DNA from 3 places in the Streptococcus sp. SN3 genome. Region 1 is predicted to be linked to each of the others. Evidence: predicted binding sites of a transcription regulator. Region 1 holds the regulator's gene; each other region holds the start of a gene.
The links. Region 1 encodes CtsR, which represses protease genes until heat stress. Its sites were predicted from a motif close to TTGGTCAAAAAAGGTCAAANA; they were not measured.

Region 1 (7,331 bases):
AGGCCGTCAAGGTGAAGATAGCGTTGAATCAGTAGAAGCAGAATTGGCTGCAACTGAAACTCAAGCAGATTCTATCGAAGAAATCGTTGAAGTTGTTGAAGGTTCAAACGAATAATCAGTAAACTAACCTAAAGGGGCAGGGCTCAGCCCAGCTCCTTTATTTACATTAAAAAATAGGAGAAGAAAAATGGCAGAAATTACAGCTAAGCTTGTCAAAGAATTGCGTGAAAAATCTGGTGCTGGTGTCATGGACGCTAAAAAAGCACTTGTTGAAACTGATGGTGACATCGAAAAAGCGATTGAATTGCTTCGCGAAAAAGGGATGGCAAAAGCAGCTAAGAAAGCTGACCGTGTTGCTGCTGAAGGTCTGACAGGTGTTTACGTAAACGGTAATGTTGCCGCTGTTGTTGAAGTGAATGCTGAAACTGACTTCGTTGCGAAAAATGCTCAATTCGTTGATTTGGTAAATGCAACTGCGAAAGTAATCGCTGAAGGCAAACCAGCTAACAACGAAGAAGCGCTTGCTTTGACAATGCCTTCAGGTGAAACTCTTGAAGCTGCATACGTATCTGCAACTGCAACTATCGGAGAAAAAATCTCTTTCCGTCGCTTTGCATTGATTGAAAAGACAGATGCTCAACACTTCGGTGCTTACCAACACAATGGTGGCCGTATCGGTGTTATCTCCGTTATCGAAGGTGGAGACGATGCTCTTGCTAAGCAAATCTCTATGCACATCGCTGCGATGAAACCAACTGTTCTTTCATACAAAGAATTGGATGAGCAATTTGTCAAAGATGAATTGGCACAATTGAACCATGTCATCGATCAAGACAACGAAAGCCGTGCAATGGTTGGTAAACCAGCTCTTCCACACTTGAAATACGGTTCTAAAGCTCAATTGACTGATGCAGTTGTTGCTCAAGCTGAAGAAGACATCAAGGCTGAGTTGGCTGCAGAAGGCAAACCAGAAAAGATCTGGGACAAGATCATCCCAGGTAAAATGGATCGCTTCATGCTTGACAACACTAAAGTTGACCAAGCATACACACTTCTTGCACAAGTATACATCATGGATGACAGCAAGACAGTTGAAGCTTACCTTGAATCAGTAAATGCTTCAGTAGTTGAGTTCGCTCGCTTTGAAGTTGGTGAAGGTATCGAAAAAGCTGCTAACGACTTTGAAAACGAAGTAGCTGCAACAATGGCTGCTGCTCTTGGTCAAAACTAATCGTTTTTAGCTTAAAAATAGAACGATAAAAAGGTCTGAGAAAAAATCTCAGACCTTTTTATAGGTTTTTAAACATCAAGTTTAGAATGGTGAGCAGCATCACTTAGCTGCTTTTTCTCTTTCTTCCTTATGAGCAATCAAGCCATTGGTAAAAATCAATACTGCCAAGAGGAAGAGAAGAGCTGTCGTTTGGGGGTAAGTCAAGCTAAACTGGTAGACTTTGGTAATAAACAAAAGGGGCAGAGTAACCACCATCATAATCAGAAAGCTATACCATTTGACTCGGTTGCTGACCAGCTCCTGTTCGAAGAGCAGGGGAGCATAAAGACAGGCGATGAGAGCTCCGATAGGAATATCAACATAGTCAGCCGAAAAGATGGTGAAAATACTCAGAGCTGCAAAGAGCCATTTGAGTACATGACGAGAATAGTTGAGCCAATCCATTTTCATTGGATTATCCTCCTTGTTTAGATGATAGTTGGCAGGCAGGAGTTTCTGTCTGTCTTTTCCTTGTGGATTTCCACCTATATTATAACGCTTTAAAAGCAAAAAGCAAGCGGTTACACAAGTATAGCAAAGCTTTTTCACTAGTTTGAATTGTCAGATCTTTCAGTCATCCCTTTTTCTTTCAAAATAGAGACTTTTCCGGTATAATATTAGTCAAAGATAGTCAATGTTAGAGAAGCAAGGAAAAAAGAAATTTATTCTGAAATTCTCAACTGGAAAGGGAAGTTATGGGTGCAAAAAACACATCGGACAGTATTGAAGCATATATCAAGTCTATTCTGGCTCAGGCGGGAATGGTTGAACTGAAACGCAGTGAACTGGCTGATGTTTTTCAGGTGGTTCCCAGTCAGATTAACTATGTGATTAAGACTCGTTTTACGGAAAGTCGGGGCTATATCGTCGAGAGCAAGCGTGGTGGCGGCGGCTATATTCGGATTGGAAAGATTGAATTTTCCGACCGGCATCAGATGCTTTGCGGCCTGTACGACAGTGTGGGGGAGCGTGTCAGCCAGCAGGTTTTCACAGATGTTATTCAGCTTCTTTTTGACGAGAAGATTATGACTGAACGTGAGGGCAATCTAATCTTGTCAACAGCATCGGACTCGATTTTGGGTGATGGGGCTGCGGTGATTCGTGCCCGAATATTAAAAAAGATTTTACAACAACTAGACAGAAAAGGAATGGAATCATAAATGAAATACTCAAAAGCCTTAATAGAAAGCTTGGAAGCAGCCCAGCTCTTGGCCGGCCATTTTACGACAGATTATCTGGAATCATGGCATCTGCTGATTGCTCTGGCTAATAATCCCTACAGCGTTGCTGGCTCAGTTCTCAATGAGTTTCCTGTGGAAGTTGATGGATTTGAAGAAGCGGCTTTTCAGATTACTGGTCAGGCTTATCAGAAAGACGGTCACTTCGAGCTGCTGCCTTTTTCTTATCGCTTAGAGGAGTTGTTTGAGGAGGCGGGGCAGATTGCAGAAGCTGTTCGGGCTAAGCATGTAGGTACTGAGCATGTGCTGCTGGCCATGCTATTTGACCGGGGTACCTTGGCCTCTCGTATTCTGGAATTTACCGGCTTTAGCTACGAGGACAAAGAGCAGGGGCCGAAAATCAGTGATTTGCGAAAGGTCTTGGAGCAGCGAGCTGGCTGGGGCAAGGAAGATATCAAGGCTATTCGCAGTCTGAATAAGGGAGTAATGGCCGCTAAGCAGACCATGGCCAATATGATGGGGATGCCAGCTTCTACCAGCGGGGGGCTAGAAGACTACACTCGAGATTTGACGGAGCTGGCTAGAGATGGCCGATTGGAGCCCGTCATTGGCCGCGATCAAGAAATTTCACGAATAGTTCAGATTCTCAGTCGCAAGACTAAAAACAATCCAGTGCTGGTTGGCGATGCTGGGGTTGGTAAGACAGCTCTGGCTTTAGGACTGGCTCAGCGTGTAGCGGCTGGTCAGGTTCCGGCTGAACTTGCTAAGATGCGGGTTTTGGAGCTGGACTTGATGAATGTAGTTGCTGGCACTCGCTTTCGCGGAGACTTCGAGGAGCGGATGAACAACATCATCAATGACATTGAAGAAGATGGTCATGTCATTCTCTTCATCGATGAGCTGCATACTATCATGGGATCTGGCAGCGGTATTGACTCGACCTTGGATGCGGCCAATATTCTGAAACCGGCTCTGGCTCGCGGCACTCTGCGGACAGTTGGTGCTACGACGCAGGAAGAGTATCAGAAACATATTGAAAAAGATGCGGCTCTTTCTCGGCGTTTTGCCAAGGTCAGCATAGAAGAGCCAAATATGGCTGACAGCATTGTTATTTTACAAGGTCTGAGAAAGAGCTATGAGGACCATCACAAGGTGCAGATTAGTGATCAGGCGATTGAGACGGCGGTGAAATATGCCCATCGCTATCTGACTAGCAAGCATCTGCCAGACTCTGCCATTGATCTTTTGGACGAAGCCAGTGCAACAGTGCAGAATAGAGGACCGCAAAATTACGAGCAGTCGGATTTGACGCCAGTGGATCAAGCCTTGATGGCAGCGGACTTTAAAAAGGTTTCACAACTGCTTGAGCAAGAGCAGCAACCCAAGCTCTATAAACTGAAAGTGGAAGAAGACGATGTTTTGGCTACTCTGAGTGGCTTGTCTGGTATTCCAGTGCAGAAGCTGACTCAGACAGATGCGAAGAAATACCTCAATTTGGAAACAGAACTGCATAAACGCGTGATTGGGCAGGACGAGGCGATTTCAGCTATCAGCCGAGCCATCCGACGGAACCAGTCTGGTATCCGCAGCAGCAAGCGGCCGATTGGCTCCTTTATGTTCCTAGGTCCGACAGGAGTCGGAAAAACAGAGCTAGCCAAGGCCTTGGCTGAAAGTCTCTTTGATGACGAATCTGCTCTCATCCGCTTTGATATGAGTGAGTACATGGAGAAATTCGCGGCTAGCCGCCTCAATGGAGCGCCTCCAGGCTATGTAGGCTATGAAGAAGGAGGGGAGCTGACGGAGAAGGTACGCAACCGACCTTATTCTGTCCTGCTCTTTGACGAGGTGGAAAAGGCGCATCCGGATATTTTCAATGTCCTCCTCCAGGTCTTGGATGATGGTCAGCTGACGGACAGCAAGGGTCGCAAGGTGGACTTCTCCAACACGATTATTATCATGACCAGCAATCTGGGGGCAACTAGTTTGCGGGATGATAAGACGGTGGGCTTTGGAGCGCGGGATATTCGCTTGGACCATGCCAATATGGAAAAACGGATGCTGGAAGAGCTTAAGAAAGCTTATCGACCAGAGTTTATCAACCGTATCGACGAAAAGGTAGTTTTCCACAGCTTATCTGCAGAAGATATGCAGGAAGTGGTCAAGGTTATGGTCAAACCGCTCATTGCCAGTCTTACTGAGAAGGGAATTGAGCTGAAGTTCCAGGCTAGTGCCCTTAAGCTGCTGGCTCAGGAAGGCTACGATGTGGAAATGGGGGCACGGCCATTGCGCCGCACTCTGCAGACCCAGGTAGAGGACAAACTATCTGAACTCCTCTTGACAGGAGATTTGATGACGGGTCAAACTCTTAAGGTCGGGGTCAAGGCTGGCCAACTCAAGTTCGAAGTGGCCTAGAAAGTGCAGTCTTTTAATGGAAAGTTGAGTGCTCGCGGTTAATCCCTGATAGCAATCATACCTATAGATACCGAACAGTTATTTCATCATTCAATGAAACTGGGAAATTGAAGGATTGGAGGCTGAGATGTCGTTTTTTAAAGATTTGTTTGCTGGCAAGAAAGCCAAATTGAAAACACCAGAAGAGCGCAAGGCGGCTAGTATCCAGCGTTTGAAAAAGGAAGGTATTCCTTACATCGAGCATTTGCCAGTTATCGAAGGTGCTGAGCAGGTGCGACCGCGCTCGCTAGAAGAAATTGCGCGTCGAGCTATTACCAGCCTCTTGATTATTCAGGCGGCCTTGGATATCGAAAATAATAATTATAATGAGGAGAGCCGCCATTGGCTGCAGGATAAACTGCAGCAATACGGGGTGCAGGAAGAGTTGACGCCCAAAGAAAGGGCAGTCTTGGAAGATTGTGCCGACTCGGCAGCTATTATTAATATGGTTTGGAAATATGAGGCCTATTGGTCCCTGATTTGGTACTTGGGTCTAGTAGATGCTTTGCCGTTTCCAGATAAGATTTGTGATTGTGATGCTGCTATTGATGCAGTCGCTAGTGCGGTTGACTTTCAGGAATTTCTGGGTAAATGCCAACCGCGCAGCTTAGAAGAATTACTGGATGAAGATGATTTGATTTATCGTTATCATTGGGCCTGTGTTGATGCTCGGATTCATGACCAGCCAGCACCGGCAAGCCTTGATGAAAGTGTTGTTCTGGAGAGACGGTCTGGCCTTGACTGGCTACTGGGGCTGAATACGGCCCAAGACTGGGATGCTGTTGAGCTGCATACCTAGTCCAACTTCTCTTGATTCACTCAATTAGAAAAGGAGGTACCTTTGTCCGCTCGTAAAATGGCTAAAATTGCCATCCTATCGGCTTTATGTGTGGCCTTTCGCTATGCATTTTCCTTTCTGCCCAATGTGCAGCCTATCTCAGCTATCTTTTTCCTGATTGTTATCTTTGAGGATTTGCCGACTTCGCTCCTAGTGATGGCTGTGACGATGTTTACATCAGCTTTTCTTTTGGGGATGAGCCCAATCGTCCTCTTTCAGTTGCTGTCCTTTGGACTGATTCTTTGCCTTTGGCGGCTGCTCTATCCTAGGTTAAATCTAGTGGGACAGGGAATAACAGCAGCTCTCCTATCCTTTGGCTATGGCATTGCCATCGATACACTGACAGCCTTGCTGTACAACTATCACTGGTGGTCTTATGCGATTATCAACGCTTTGACTTTCAATATAGCGCACGGACTGTCGACCTTGTTTTTTTACCCACTCTTGTACCCTATTTTAAGGAGGCTCTATAATGAAAAAAATCTTTAGTTTGCTCACACTTGCTTTTGCCCTTCTCCTTGTTGGTTGCGGTAACAGCCAGACAAATACTGACAAGAGCTCTAGCTCTGCTGATTCTTCTGTTAAAAAGGAACTGAAGATCAGCATCAGTATTGCACCAGAAGGTCAGGAGAAGAGCGAGAAAACGGTGGCTGTTGAAGAAGGAAAGACAGCTATGGATGCTTTGAAGAAGGCCTATAAGGTCGAAGAAAAAGATGGTTTTATCACTTCTATTGACGGTCATACTCAAGATGAAGCAAAGGGCCTCTACTGGATGTTTAAGGTCAACGGAGAAATGGCTCCTAAGGCAGCCAATCAAATCACTGTCAAGGATGGAGACAAGCTGGAATTCTACCAAGAAGTCTATCAGCAATAAATCTTGTAAAAAAGAATCTGATGCTTAAGGCATTAGGTTCTTTTTTGTGCCCTTGATACAGTTTTAAAGTGTCTTAAAAGTATTTTTATAAAATTTTATAAAAAACCATTGACAAAAGAAAAATATAGTTTATAATAAAATCATAGAAGCATAAAAATATAAAAAACAATAAAAAGGTTAAACGTATGAAAGAAAAAATTGCAATCGTCTTTGGAACATTTGCTCCCTTGCATCAGGGGCATATCGACTTGATACAGAAGGCTAAGCGTTCTTATGATAAGGTGCGCGTGGTGGTTTCTGGTTATCAGGGAGACCGTGGGCAGAAAGTGGGTCTGTCTCTGCAGAAGCGTTTTCGATATACGCGGGAGACTTTCGCAGATGATGAGTTAACACAGGTTTATAAGCTAGATGAAACTTCCTTTCCCCGCTATCCTCTGGGTTGGGACAAGTGGCTGCCGGCTTTATTGGAGTTGGTGGGCTATGATTCAGAACGCGAGGAACTGATTTTCTTTGTCGGAGAATCAGACTATCAAGCGGAGCTGACAAAGCGTGGTTTTGAAACCTGTTTGGAAGAGCGACAGTTTGGGATTTCAGCAACGATGATTCGGGAAAATCCTAGTCGTTATTGGAAATATATCGCCCAGCCTTTCCGCCGTCACTTTACCAAGAAAGTGCTGATTATGGGTAGTGCCAGCAATGGTAAAACGACCTTGGCTAAGG
Region 2 (7,331 bases), on a different contig from region 1:
ATAATGCTGTTGGAGATTGGTCCACAACTCTTTGGTGGTCTCTGTCGCGTCTGTCACTTTATACAAGATTCCAAAAGTAGAAATCACCGTTTCCTTAGCCAACAATCCCGTAATAGCCGCAACCGTTGCTCGCCAATTGCCAAAGCCAAGAGGGCTAAAGATCCAAGCTAGCCCCTTTCCTAATGCCGCTAAGATACTATCTTCCGTCTCAACCGCCTGCAAGCCAAAGTTATAGGAACTAGCAAACCAAATGAATATATTAGTCACAAAGATAATCGTTCCAGCACGCTTAATGAAGCTCAAAGCCTTTTGACCAGCATAGCGCAAAACCGTTTTGACTTGTGGCAGGTGGTAACTCGGCAGCTCCATGATAAAGGGCGCTACTGCTCCACCGAGACTCGCTGTCTTTTTCAAAGCAATCCCTGATAAGACAATCGCTCCCATTCCGACAAAATAAGCACTTGGTACAATCCAAGGATTATTAGGGAAGAACGCTCCAGCAATCAAAGAAATAATTGGTAATTTGGCGGAGCAAGGCATAAATGTTGTTGTCATAATCGTAATCCTACGGTCACGTTCATTTTCAATAGTTCTACTCGCCATAACGCCAGGAACACCACATCCCGTAGAAATCAGCATAGGAATAAAAGATTTCCCAGATAAGCCAAAGCGTCTAAACAGCCGATCCATAACAAAGGCAATCCGGCTCATATAACCAATGTCTTCCAAAATTCCCAAGCAAACAAATAAGACGAAAATCTGCGGAACAAAGCCCAAGACAGCCCCACAACCTGCAACAATCCCATCAACAATCAAAGATTGAAGCCAATCAGATACTGCTAAGTGTTCCAGCAGTGATTTGATACCGTTCGGAATCCATTCTCCAAAGAGGATGTCGTTTGTCCAATCCGTTCCCATCGTTCCAATCGTTTGAATAGAGAGGAAATACACCAACCACATAACAAGCGCAAAGATTGGTAAAGCTAAATAACGATTGGTCACAATACGGTCAATCTTGTCTGACAAACTTAATTTAGTAACATCGGCTTGCAGCACCATTTTGACTGCTGACTCAATAAACTCATAGCGCGCATTAACAACAATGGTCTCTGCGTCTTCAGTGTAGATTTCCTCCGTAATCCTAATCGCATCTTCAATCTCCGCTTTTTGGAAATCAGACAACACCAGCTGTTCGGATAATTCTTTATCGCGTTCAAAAAGCTTAATGGCATAAAAACGAGCCTGTTTTTGAGGCACTGCATTTCCTAAAATGCGGATAATTTCTGACAAAGCCGCTTCAAAATGACTGTCGTAAACAGGATAGAGCGTTTCATCCGTGCGCTTCATTTCTCGCAAGGCCTGCCGCATAACTTGGTCAATCCCTGTTTTTTTCAAAGCACTAGTCGCAACGACTGGTACACCTAGCTGATAACTTAATTTAGTCGTATCGATCCATTTCCCTTGTTTTTCAACGACATCGCTCATATTTAAAGCCAGCACAACCGGAATTCCTGTCTCAATCAATTGCAAGCTCAAGTATAGATTTCGTTCCAAATTGGTTGCGTCAACTACATCCAAAATCCCGTCTGCATTATCGCTTAAAAGATAATTTCTACTAACCACTTCTTCAGAAGTATAAGGCGACAACGAGTAAATTCCCGGTAGGTCTTGGATAATAATTTTTTTGTTTTTGCTAAACAGACCACTTTTCTTCTCGACAGTGACACCAGGCCAATTTCCCACATGCTGGCTACTACCAGTTAATAGGTTAAACAAACTAGTCTTTCCACTATTCGGATTTCCCGCAAGCGCTAATTCTTTCATTGTTTTGCTTCCTTTTCACCTTTCACCACACTAATCAAGCTAGCCTCCGACTTTCTTAAGGTCAAGTCATAGCCCCTAAGCTTAATCTCAAGTGGATCACCCAACGGTGCAACTTTTTGCAATTGAACGTTTGTGTTTTTGGTCAACCCCATGTCCATCAACCGTCGTTTTAAAGCACCATCTGCATGAATTGCTTCGATGTATGCCGAATCTCCAATAGCCAACTCAGATAAAGGAAGAGAAGATTTGCTACTGCCCTTTGGCACAACATCCAGTTTTTTCAAAATAGAATTATCCAAGGCAATCCTCGCAGCTCGAACTAAGAGAATAGCTGTGTCGTTTGTTTTTGAAATGACTTGAATAAAACTGCCTATCTTAATCCCTAGATCAGCTAAATGACGGACACTCGCTTCCTCTAGATCGATTCCGACAATTTCATATTCTGTTACTAATTTTATTTGAGATAAATCCATACTCTCTCCTTTTTATTTTGTCAAGAAATATGCTTACTACCATCATTAGTATACCACTTTTTTCTAAGAATTTCTGACAATTCTAAGATAGATAAGCAAAAATTATTGCAAAATAAATATCCCCTAAGCAGATGCCTAGAGGACATATTTATTAGAGACTAACAAATTTAATATAACAATTCATAGATTTCCATTGCAATCAAATCAATGCTATCAAAAGTATAGGTTTCACGCGCTGCAACATCGCGAAGAGTGAATACTGAGCCATTTTCTTCGTCATAGCTATAAGTTACTTCTGCTACAACAACCCCGTCACGTTCAAAATTACGTTTCAAATTGCCGCCATCTTTTGTCATAGCATCTAAACGATTGATAATTCTTACTAAATGTGATTCCATTTTCCTTCTCCTATTCATTTATACGTTACTATTTTACCACAAATGAAAGATGAAATACCAGCAAAAGACCCATTTTTGGTAAATTTAACACAAAATGAAATGCTCAAATATAAAATTCTATCTTTTAACACTTTATTCTTGCAATGTTTTAGAATACTGCTATAATGAAAATAAGAAGTTTGACTATTATTGACCAATTGATTTCCGTCGAGCAAATTTTAAAAGAAAGAGGTAGCACATGCTTTGTCAAAATTGTAAAATAAACGAATCAACTATTCACCTTTACACAAATGTGAATGGAAAACAACACCAAGTTGACCTCTGTCAAAATTGTTATCAAATCATGAAAACAGATCCAAATAATGCCTTATTTCGTGGCATGACCAATATGAACAATCAAAATAATTTAGACCCTTTTGATGATTTCTTTAGCAATCTAGGGAATTTTCAAAATCATCAAGAACCGCAGACCCCTCCTACTCAATCAGGTGGCGGATACGGTAACGGAGGCTATGGTTCCAATCAAGGTGGCAGCACGCGCCAACAAGTACCACAACAACCCAAAGGCCTCCTAGAAGAATTTGGTATCAATGTAACTGAATTTGCTCGGCGGGGCGAGATTGACCCTGTAATTGGTCGTGACGAAGAAATTGTGCGCGTCATTGAAATCCTCAATCGTAGAACGAAGAACAATCCTGTCCTCATCGGAGAGCCCGGTGTCGGTAAAACAGCAGTTGTCGAAGGCTTAGCTCAGAAAATTGTAGATGGAGATGTTCCACATAAACTCCAAGGCAAAGAAGTCATTCGTTTAGATGTCGTTAGTTTGGTTCAAGGGACTGGTATCCGTGGTCAATTTGAAGAACGAATGCAAAAACTCATGAACGAAATTCGCTCTCGACAAGATGTTATATTATTCATTGATGAAATTCACGAAATTGTTGGAGCTGGTTCTGCTGGTGATGGAAATATGGATGCTGGAAACATCCTAAAACCAGCACTTGCTCGCGGTGAACTCCAATTAGTCGGTGCCACAACTCTCAATGAATACCGGATTATCGAAAAAGATGCTGCACTGGAACGCCGTATGCAGCCTGTAAAAGTTGATGAACCAACAGTTGAAGAAACGATCACTATCCTCAAAGGTATTCAAAAGAAATACGAAGACTATCACCACGTCAAATACACAGACGATGCCATTGAAGCAGCAGCTGTCTTGTCCAATCGTTATATCCAAGATCGCTTCTTGCCTGATAAGGCCATTGACTTGCTAGATGAAGCAGGCTCTAAGATGAATCTGACACTTAACTTTGTCGATCCAAAAGTCATTGATCAACGATTGGTAGAAGCCGAAAACCTCAAGGCACAAGCTACTCGTGATGAGGATTTTGAAAAAGCTGCTTATTTCCGTGACCAAATTGCCAAATACAAAGAAATGCAGCAAAATAAAATGGCTGATCAAGATACGCCTCTTATCAGTGAAAAAACCATTGAACATATCATTGAGCAAAAGACAAATATTCCAGTTGGCGACTTGAAAGAAAAGGAACAATCACAATTGATTAGTCTGGCTGATGATTTGAAAGCTCATGTCATTGGGCAAGATGATGCTGTTGATAAAATTGCGAAGGCCATTCGCCGTAATCGAGTTGGACTAGGTACACCAGACCGACCAATTGGTTCTTTCCTTTTTGTTGGACCAACCGGTGTCGGCAAAACAGAACTTTCTAAACAACTAGCGATTGAGCTCTTTGGTTCAGCTGACAGCATGATTCGTTTTGATATGAGTGAGTATATGGAAAAACATAGCGTAGCAAAACTCGTCGGAGCGCCTCCAGGTTACGTTGGCTACGAAGAAGCTGGACAATTAACAGAACGTGTACGTCGTAATCCTTATTCTCTCATTTTACTTGATGAAATAGAAAAAGCTCACCCAGATGTCATGCATATGTTCTTGCAAGTACTGGATGACGGACGTCTGACAGATGGACAAGGTCGGACAGTCAGTTTCAAAGATACGATTATCATTATGACTTCCAACGCCGGTACTGGAAAAGTCGAAGCAAACGTCGGATTCGGTGCAGCGCGTGAAGGACGTACCAATTCTGTTATCGGTGAATTAGGGAACTTCTTCAGTCCAGAATTTATGAACCGTTTCGATGGTATTATTGAGTTCAAATCTCTTAGCAAGGAAAATCTCCTACAAATCGTAGATTTGATGCTTGAAGATGTGAATAAACGCTTAGCTGTAAATGGTATTCACCTAGACGTAACAAACAAAGTCAAGGAAAAATTAGTTAATCTTGGTTATGATCCAAAAATGGGAGCTCGTCCACTTCGCCGAACAATCCAAGATCACATCGAGGATGCTATCACCGACTACTATCTTGAACATCCAAGCGAAAAAGAGCTCAAAGCTGTCATGACGAGCAATAGCAAGATTGTTATCAAGTCGTCCAAAAAGTCTGAAAACGAGACCGAAAAAGAAATTAAAACAACAGCAGACGACACTGCTAACTGACTATGAAAATCACTCCTTAGAAGTTTCTCTAGGGAGTAATTTTTCGTTACTGAACTCTATATCTCAAAATTGTCTTCAACTTCTGGGGAGCTGTTCGATTTTTATTGTTCAAATAAATTTCACGATGATATGACGTACAACGTTTTAACCCATTTTCTTGACAGAAAGCATCCATTTTCGCAAAAGCTTGCGGTTCATCATCAAAAGTTCCTACATGAAGCATTGCAATACTATTTCCTTCATCCATTCGTTCAAAGCGAATTTCATCATAGTGTAAATTTGGTTTTTTCACTTTTACTTTTGCAAGAGCTTTTTCAACCATTTCTCTGGTAATAAACTCCGGCTGTGCAATCATAATGGTATAAACCAAGTCATCTTTTACTAAAACTTCTGCTTCTTTTTGCCACCAAATCCCTTCCAGCGGATAGACTGTAAAATCTGTCACTTCTAGCTCTGGATTGGATTTTTTATAATCCATTTTAACTGCATAAGCAAGAGAGTACAGAGCCGAAACCCGCTCAGAGAAATCAGAGCTATTTGGATTGCCTGCTCCGTCAATCATAATGAAAGCCTGCTCCGGAACCGTCACTAGCGTCGGACTTGCCTTTACACCATATATAGCTTTTTCAGCCTTTCTCCATTCATATTTCATTTATTTACCCCTTTCATTTTTCTATCATCAGCATAACAAAGTAAACTTGTCAGTTTCTGTCAACTTTTATATTTTTGGGAAATTTCATTTAATTTTTTTGCTAATTTCTGTCGCACTTCAGGCGGTTCTAACACTTCCACTCCATCCAAAAAGGATAAAAGATAAGCATAAAGACTGTCATGATTCGGAAATTCTGCTTCTACAAGTAAATTTCCTACCACATCTGTCGAAATCAAACCAGAAAATTCTTCATAGACACGAAAAGCTTGATGTTTTTCAAATTTCAATTGTAGCCGAATTGTTTCCTGTTGGCTTTCTTTACTTTGAAAGTCAGCTTGTCTTAACTCTCTGTCAAATATTTCAGTTGATAGCTGGCAGTGATTGACTCGACTTAGTTTGAATAACCGAAAATCCTGTTTTTCCGACAAAATCCATATAAATACCAATCTTGACTTTTAAAAATCAATTGCATAGACTCAACCCATCTGCTCATCTCTTCACCCTGTTGATTCAAGTAGTCAAATTGAAGAAGCCGCCTCTGAAAGATTCCTCTCTTAATCTGCTCAAACGTTTCTTGATGGTATTTTTGCCCACGCCAATCTGTAAAATCAATTTGTAGCCAATTATCCATTTTTATTTGAAACAAAGCCTGCAGCTTTTCTAATACTTGATGTTCCTCTCGTAAAGTTTATAAGCCTTGTACAGATAAAAGCAATTCTTCTTGCTCCTGAGCCGATAGTAAACTTTTATCCAGTACAAATGAATCCAGTAAAAAAATACCACCGCCTTTCCCCGGATTACAATAAATAGGGATACCTACACTGCTTAACCGATCCACATCACGATAAATAGTACGAATCGACACCTCAAACTTCTCAGCCAATGCTGGTGCTGTAGCATGCCCATTCCCCAGTAGATAATAAATGATACCTAGTAATCTTCCTTGAGTCATGTTCTCACCTCTCTATAATTATACCACTATAACTTGCCAAATCTTGTCTCGTTTTAATACCAAGTGATTGAACAAAAAGAAATCTTATTAAACCCTTGACAGTAATCACTTCATCCTTTATGATAATAGTAAACTAGTCACAAAAGAGGAACAAATATGACAGTCGCAACTTTTGGAGAAAAGAAAGAAAGCGTTCAATATGTAAATCGCTATGGTGTTTACGCAGTTATTCCAGATGCTAAAAAAGAAAAAATCATCTTAGTGCAAGCACCAAATGGAGCCTGGTTTTTACCAGGTGGTGAAATCGAAGAAGGTGAAAACCATCGAACCGCACTTGAACGCGAATTGATTGAAGAACTTGGCTTCACAGCTGAAATCGAGCAATATTACGGACAAGCAGATGAATACTTCTACTCTCGCCATCGTGATACCCACTTTTACAATCCTGCCTACATTTACGAAGTGAGCCATTATGAGCAATCACAAGCACCTTTAGAGGATTTTAACCAGCTTG
Region 3 (7,331 bases), on a different contig from region 1:
AGCCCAACTTCTGGTAGACACCAGACCAAATCGTGACCTGAATGACAGCCTTCTCATCCTTTAATGAGAAATACTGATGATTAGGACGCCGGCGGAAATTGGACACCTGACCAGTCAGATAGACCCGCTCCAAATAAGGATCCCGCTCAAACTTCATCTTCAGATACTTGGTCAAGGTCGAAACCGACAAATACTCTGGCATGTCCTTTTCCTTTCTTTTCTAGTTTTTCCGTAACCTTTATTATAACAAAAAACTGCATAAAAAACCGATTACAAAGTCTAAAAATCCCCTGAAAAGCTAGAAAAAAACTGGGCTTCCACAAAAGAAACCCAGCTGACTTAAAACCTAAGAAAAAGTCTACTGACTCATCTCCTTCATCCACCTTGGAATAGCTCTGCTGATTGCCGTTGGTAGGACGACATAAGCTTCCTGACCCAATTTATCTGCGATAAGGGAATGAAGAAGGGTTGCAGCCGCCACTCGCTCAAAGAGACTGCTTAACTTGAACTGTCCAGCAAAAGCAGCAATCATACCAGCCAGCGTATCCCCCATGCCGCCAGTTGCCTGATAAGGTCCGCCTACTGTCAGCTCAAAGACCTGCTCTTGTCCGCTTTGATAGATGGTCGTTCCATGCTTTTTCTGCACGACAATACTGCCTAGAGGCAGCTGATTGACCGCCGCCTGATTGGCTGCTGCTGTCTGATCTGACAAGCTCAAACCCGATAAACCTTCCCACTCCTTCTGGTGAGGGGTAAAAATTGTCTGTGCTTTTGGAAATGGCAAAGCTGCTTTGCTAAAGAGAGAAATGGCTCCGCCATCCATGATGAGTATCTGCTGTTCTGCCACAGTCTGGACTACCTTTTGTAGGATATCTAGACCTAGTTGATTCTCTGCTAGACCCGGACCAATCAAGACTAGATCTGATTTAGCCAGCTGCTCTGTCAATCGGTCTTGCTCCTCTAGGTCAAAGGCCATAGCCTCCGGTAAATGACTGTGCAGAGGGGCGATATTTTCTCTATCTGTAGCAACAGTCACCAGACCGGCCCCACTATTGACTGCTGCCAAAGCTGCCATGATAATGGCGCCCCCATAAGGATAGGTCCCCCCAATCAATAAGAGACGGCCGTAATCGCCCTTGTGGCTATCCAAGGGGCGTTCCCTAATGACTCTTTTTAAAATATTTTCAGCATTTTTTACCATGATATTCTCCTAGATCAACTTCATCCTGCACTTCAAACCTATCTTCATTATACACCAAAAGGCACCTAAACAGGTGCCTCGTATCGCAAGAAAGTTATTTTCTTCGGAAATCTGCAAATTTTTGTAAGATTCTTGCTGCGACTGCCTTGGGTAAATTTTCCTGAAAGGCGACCTGCTCATCCGCATAATCGCTCAAGCCTGGGAAATCACCAACCTGCACAGCATAGAAAGAATTCTTAAAGAGTTGGATATCATTTTGATCATTACCAAAAGCCACATAATCCGAACCGCAGAGTTCCTTTACAGTTGAAGCTTTATTGGTTTCAGCCGGATTGACATAAAAACATTTCTCATGTTCATGATAGTCTAGACTTAGATTAGGCAAGTTTTTAAAACGAGCTTGTAAATCTTCTAAAAGTTTCTCATGATTCCCCATGTAAATAACAAGCTTAATAGGGTGCTGGAGATCAGTCAGTTCCAGCCGTCTTGCCCGCTTGAGAGGATCTACACTGGCAATAAAAGGAATTTTTTCTAAAATCTGGCCGCTGTAGTCAAAAGTATTATCAACGAAAAAAGGCAAATTATAGGTCAAACAAGTATCTAGAATGGCTTGATAACTTGACTGATGCAGCTGACGCTCAAACATCAGCTGTCCCTTCTGATAAGCCACTCCGCCGTTCAGGCCAATCACTATCTGCTGGCTCAATTCTGGACCTAATAGTCCCAGACAATCTCGATAGGAGCGCGCCGAAGCAAACAGAACTTCATGATCAAACTGAGGAGCCGTCAGCAGAACCTGCTTAATCTCCTCATCAATCGTCATATAATCAAAGGACAAGGTCCCATCCAAATCAAAAACAAATTTCATGATTCAAGACTCCGTTTAAAGGCTTGGTAAGTCTGCTCCATCAGCATGGTAATGGTCATAGGCCCAACACCTCCAGGTACAGGGGTAATTAGACTGGCAAGTTCAGACACTTCATCAAATTGAACATCGCCAATCAGCTTGCCATTTTCATCTCGGTTCATACCGACATCAATGACAACAGCCCCTTCCTTGACAAAGTCCTTGGTCACAAAATGTCCACGTCCGATAGCGACCACCAAAATATCTGCCCGCTTAGCAGTCTTGGCTAGATTGTGGGTCCGCGAATGTGTTAGAGTAACCGTCGCATTCTTAGCCAAAAGCAGCTGAGCCATGGGCTTACCAACAATATTACTCCGCCCGATGACGACCGCTCGCTTGCCTTCCAGTTCAACGCCATATTCATGGAACATTGCCATAATGCCCGCAGGAGTAGCCGGAATCATAACCGGATGGCCGCTCCATAGCTTGCCCATATTAAGGGGATGAAAGCCATCAACATCCTTGTCTGGATCAATGGCTAGAAGCACAGCTTCATCATCGATATGGTCAGGCAAGGGCAGCTGGACTAAAATGCCATGCCAGTCAGGATTTTGATTATAAGTTTCAATCAAGCTCAAGAGCTCTTCCTGGCTGGTCTCTTCTGGCAGACGTTCTACCTTACTCCGAAATCCTGCAGCCAAGGCTGATCGCTCTTTGTTACGGACGTAGATTTGACTGGCTGGATTATTTCCCACCACAATCACTACCAAGCCCGGAACCTGACCTGTCTTTTCTTTGAGGCGAGCCGTTTTTTCAGCTAATTTTTTCTGAAGCTTCTCTGCCAAACCTCTACCATCAATAATCTGCGCCATGTCATTCTCATTTCTTTTTCATTATCTTTTTCATTATACCAAAAAAATCTGTGCCCAGCCTATAACTTTTTCTTATACAAGGTTATAAGACGAGGATTCGTTGGCAGCTAGTGGTAAAATTTTCAGACCTACTAAATCTTTTTCAAAATAAGATAAAAAGGGTAAAAATAAAAAGCAGCTAAGTGCTTTTTAGTAGAGTAATTCATAAATTTCCATTGCAATCAAATCGATGCTGTCGAAAGTATAGGTCTCACGCGCTGCAACATCACGCAAGGTGAAGACAGAGCCGTTTTCTTCGTCGTAACTGTAAGCTACTTCTGCTACAACCACTCCTTCACGCTCAAAATTACGTTTTAAATTTCCGCCATCCTTAGCCATAGCTTCTAAGCGGTTAATAATTCTAACTAAATGTGATTCCATTTTGTTTCTCCTATTTACTTAGTTCCCTCTTATTTTACCATAAATAGCGACTGAAATACCACTAAAAGCCAATTTTTTGCAATTTTTCAAGAATTTGTTTTCATTCTGCTCGGTCTAAGGGCGGATTTTGTAGTAAATTCTTGCAAAGTTCAAGAATACTGATATAATGAAACTATAAAACTTTGACTATTTTTGACCTTTAATCATTTCTATAAATAGCTTGCACACTAAAAGAAAAGAGGTATCTGCATGCTTTGTCAAAATTGTAAAATAAATGAATCCACAATTCACCTTTATACCAACGTAAATGGTCATAAACAACAGGTGGATTTGTGCCAAAACTGCTACCAAATCATGAAAACAGACCCCGAACATTCCTTGTTCGGCGGAATTGCTAATGCCAACAATCACGGAACAGATCCTATCGATGACTTCTTCAATAGCCTCAGCAATTTTCAACAGCCTCAGGAACCAACTACTCCTCCTACCCAATCTGGCGGAGCCTATGGAGGCGGTGGCGGCTACGGTTCCAATCCTAGCAAGGGTGGTCAGCCTCAGCCAAGTCCGCAAAAGCCAAAAGGCCTGCTGGAAGAGTTTGGTATCAACGTGACTGAGTTGGCTCGCCGAGGCGAGATTGATCCTGTAATTGGCCGTGATGAAGAAATCGTCCGTGTCATTGAAATCCTCAACCGCCGCACCAAAAACAATCCTGTTCTCATAGGAGAGCCAGGAGTCGGAAAAACAGCCGTGGTGGAAGGCCTGGCCCAGAAAATTGTTGATGGTGATGTGCCTCATAAACTCCAAGGCAAGGAAGTTATCCGCCTAGACGTTGTCAGTTTAGTACAGGGAACTGGTATCCGTGGCCAATTTGAGGAGAGAATGCAGAAGCTTATAGATGAGATTCGTTCTCGCCAGGATGTCATTCTCTTTATTGATGAAATCCATGAAATTGTCGGAGCAGGCTCTGCTGGCGATGGCAATATGGACGCTGGGAACATCCTCAAACCAGCTCTGGCTCGCGGAGAACTCCAGATGGTCGGAGCGACCACCCTAAACGAATATCGTATCATCGAGAAGGATGCTGCACTGGAGCGCCGTATGCAGCCCGTTAAGGTAGACGAGCCGACGGTAGAGGAAACGATTACCATCCTCAAAGGAATTCAGAAAAAATACGAAGACTACCATCACGTCAAGTACACAGATGCGGCCATTGAAGCTGCTGCCCTTCTCTCCAACCGCTACATCCAAGACCGCTTCCTGCCAGACAAGGCTATTGACCTCTTGGATGAGGCTGGATCTAAGATGAATCTGACCCTCAACTTCGTTGATCCCAAGGTCATTGACCAACGTCTGATTGAGGCCGAAAACCTCAAGGCTCAGGCGACTCGTGACGAAGATTTCGAGAAAGCGGCTTACTTCCGTGACCAGATTGCCAAGTACAAGGAACTCCAGCAGACAAGTGTGCTAGATAAGGATACTCCGATTATCAGCGAGAAAACGATTGAGCACATCGTAGAGCAAAAGACCAATATCCCAGTTGGCGACCTCAAAGAAAAGGAACAGTCTCAGCTGGTCAATCTCGCCAGCGACCTAAAGGCCCATGTCATTGGCCAAGACGATGCTGTGGATAAGATTGCCAAGGCCATCCGTCGCAACCGGGTCGGACTGGGAAGTCCTAATCGCCCAATCGGCAGCTTCCTCTTTGTCGGACCAACTGGCGTCGGTAAGACTGAGCTGTCTAAGCAACTAGCCATTGAGCTCTTTGGCTCGGCTGACAGCATGATTCGCTTTGACATGAGTGAATACATGGAAAAACACAGCGTGGCCAAGCTGGTCGGTGCCCCTCCGGGCTATGTCGGCTATGATGAAGCTGGCCAATTGACTGAGCGCGTCCGCCGCAATCCATACTCACTCATTCTGCTGGATGAGGTGGAAAAAGCACATCCTGATGTTATGCACATGTTCCTGCAGGTTCTAGATGATGGCCGCCTGACCGATGGTCAAGGCCGGACTGTCAGCTTCAAGGACACCATTATCATCATGACATCCAATGCCGGAACTGGCAAAGCTGAAGCCAGCGTTGGCTTTGGGGCAGCGCGTGAAGGCCGCACCAACTCCGTCTTAGGTGAATTGGGCAACTTCTTCAGTCCTGAGTTTATGAACCGCTTTGACGGCATTATCGAATTCCAGGCGCTCAGCAAGGACAATCTGCTGCAAATCGTCAACCTTATGCTGGACGATGTCAATCAACGTTTGGCAACCAACGACATTCATCTGGATGTTACGGAGAAGGTCAAGGAAAAATTGGTTGATTTGGGCTACGATCCGAAAATGGGCGCTCGCCCACTGCGCCGCACCATTCAGGACCATATCGAAGATGCTATTACTGACTTCTATCTGGAAAATCCAAGCGAAAAAGAGCTCAAAGCTATCATGACTAGCAATGGCAAGATTCTCATCAAGTCAGCAAAGAAAACTGAAAGCACAGAGTCCGTTAATTCATCTCAAGAAGAAAAATGAATTTCGACAAAATAGAGCAGAAAACAGTTAGTTTTCTGCTCTATTTCTTTATTGATTTTTCTGAACCTTGTAGCGCAGAATTGTTTTCAGCTTGCTAGGGTCTGTCCGATTCAGATTATTAAGATAGATTTCCCTATGAGTATTTGAAATCCGTGTCAGCTGGTGACTCTGGCAAAAGGCATCCATTTTAGCGAAGGATTGAGGTTCTTCGTCAAAAGGACCCAGATGCAGCATGGCGACACACTCTCCTTCCGTCATTTCTTCAAAACGAATCTCGTCATAGAGAGGATTAGGCTTTTTGACACGGATCTGCTCCAGAGCCTTTTTCACCATCTCTCCAGTGATAAAGTCCGGCTGGCCAATCATAATAGTATAAATCAATTCTTCTTTAATGAGTTCTCCTGCTTGCTCTTGCTGCCAAAGTCCTTCCAAGGGATAGACTGTAAAATCAGTAAATTCTTGCTCGGCTGCTGTCTTTTTGTAGTTCATCTTGATAGCATAGGCTAAACTGTACAGAGCACCAACTCGTTCCGAAAAGTCGGCAGCATTAGGATCGCCCTTGCCGTCAATCATGATAAAAGACTGGGCAGGAACATCTATGAGACAGGGTGCAGACTTGATTTGATAGAATTCTCGATCGGCTTTTCTCCATTCATATTTCATGAGAGAGCCCTCCTTTCTTTACTACAAACAGTATAGCAAAGAAAAGCTGACAACCTCTGTCAGCTTTTATAAATATCGGCAATAGCTTTTAACTTTTCTTTGAATTCTTCCCGTAACCGAGACGGCTCCATGATTTCAACTCCATCCAAAAAGGATAGCAAGTAGGTATAAAGACTATCGTGACTCGGCAAATGCGTTTGGACATAAAGGCTCCCATCAGTCTCCTCTATCTCTGCTTCTGAAAACTCCTCGTACACCCGAAAGGCATGCTTCCGGTCAAATTTCAAGAGGACTTTTACAGTATCTCCTAGCCACTCCTCGGGGCTAAATTTCTCATCCAAGACTCTCTGCTTAAATCGTTCCTCTAACATCTGACAGTCTCTCATTCTGCTGAGTTTAAAAAAGCGCGGGGCTTGTCTTAAACGACAAAAGCCAGCAACATACCAGTTTTGGCTTTTAAATACTAACTTCAGCGCCTCTAGCTTGCGCTGCCCTCTTTCTCCACACCCATTCAAGTAAGAAAAAGACAAGACTCTTCTTTGCAAGATTGCTTGCTTAATGGTATCAAACAGTTCTTTCTGATCTGCTTTTTTGCGCCAGTCAGTGAAATCCACCTCCAGCCATGAAGTTGCCTGAACTTGAAACAATGACTGCAACTTAGACAGGGTCTCTACTTGCTCGCCATCTGTTAAAATCTGCAAGCCTTGAAGAGCAGCTAATAGTTCATCCCTCTCAGACTCTGAAAATAAGGCCTTGTCTAAGACAAAATCCTTCATCAGAAAAATACCCCCGCCCTTGCCTGGGCTGC

Region 2: PCY71_RS13370 (ATP-dependent Clp protease ATP-binding subunit) is a predicted target of CtsR. The motif match lies at 2,872-2,892, and genes of this name have one in related genera.
Region 3: PCY71_RS04515 (ATP-dependent Clp protease ATP-binding subunit) is a predicted target of CtsR. The motif match lies at 3,520-3,540, and genes of this name have one in related genera.

What each region holds. Positions count from the first base shown of each region.
Region 1 covers NZ_JAQFJF010000003.1:321,833-329,163, reverse strand. Annotated here, with positions in the region: gene rpsB (30S ribosomal protein S2) at 1-115, shown strand, start outside; gene tsf (translation elongation factor Ts) at 188-1,231, shown strand; gene PCY71_RS08430 (hypothetical protein) at 1,331-1,819, opposite strand; gene PCY71_RS08425 (CtsR family transcriptional regulator) at 1,966-2,430, shown strand; gene PCY71_RS08420 (ATP-dependent Clp protease ATP-binding subunit) at 2,431-4,860, shown strand; gene PCY71_RS08415 (DUF4272 domain-containing protein) at 4,988-5,698, shown strand; gene PCY71_RS08410 (hypothetical protein) at 5,741-6,226, shown strand; gene PCY71_RS08405 (DUF4430 domain-containing protein) at 6,210-6,611, shown strand; gene PCY71_RS08400 (AAA family ATPase) at 6,797-7,331, shown strand, end outside.
Region 2 covers NZ_JAQFJF010000009.1:106,095-113,425, forward strand. Annotated here, with positions in the region: gene feoB (ferrous iron transport protein B) at 1-1,824, opposite strand, end outside; gene PCY71_RS13360 (FeoA family protein) at 1,821-2,297, opposite strand; gene PCY71_RS13365 (DUF1797 family protein) at 2,465-2,695, opposite strand; gene PCY71_RS13370 (ATP-dependent Clp protease ATP-binding subunit) at 2,934-5,213, shown strand; gene PCY71_RS13375 (GyrI-like domain-containing protein) at 5,260-5,865, opposite strand; partial or broken gene PCY71_RS14985 (helix-turn-helix transcriptional regulator) at 5,925-6,817, opposite strand; gene PCY71_RS13395 (NUDIX hydrolase) at 6,974-7,331, shown strand, end outside.
Region 3 covers NZ_JAQFJF010000002.1:114,140-121,470, forward strand. Annotated here, with positions in the region: gene xseA (exodeoxyribonuclease VII large subunit) at 1-202, opposite strand, end outside; gene PCY71_RS14955 (hypothetical protein) at 147-383, opposite strand; gene PCY71_RS04495 (NAD(P)H-hydrate dehydratase) at 359-1,201, opposite strand; gene PCY71_RS04500 (HAD hydrolase family protein) at 1,296-2,069, opposite strand; gene PCY71_RS04505 (bifunctional methylenetetrahydrofolate dehydrogenase/methenyltetrahydrofolate cyclohydrolase) at 2,066-2,920, opposite strand; gene PCY71_RS04510 (DUF1797 family protein) at 3,110-3,340, opposite strand; gene PCY71_RS04515 (ATP-dependent Clp protease ATP-binding subunit) at 3,590-5,860, shown strand; gene PCY71_RS04520 (GyrI-like domain-containing protein) at 5,909-6,523, opposite strand; gene PCY71_RS04525 (YafY family protein) at 6,583-7,331, opposite strand, start outside.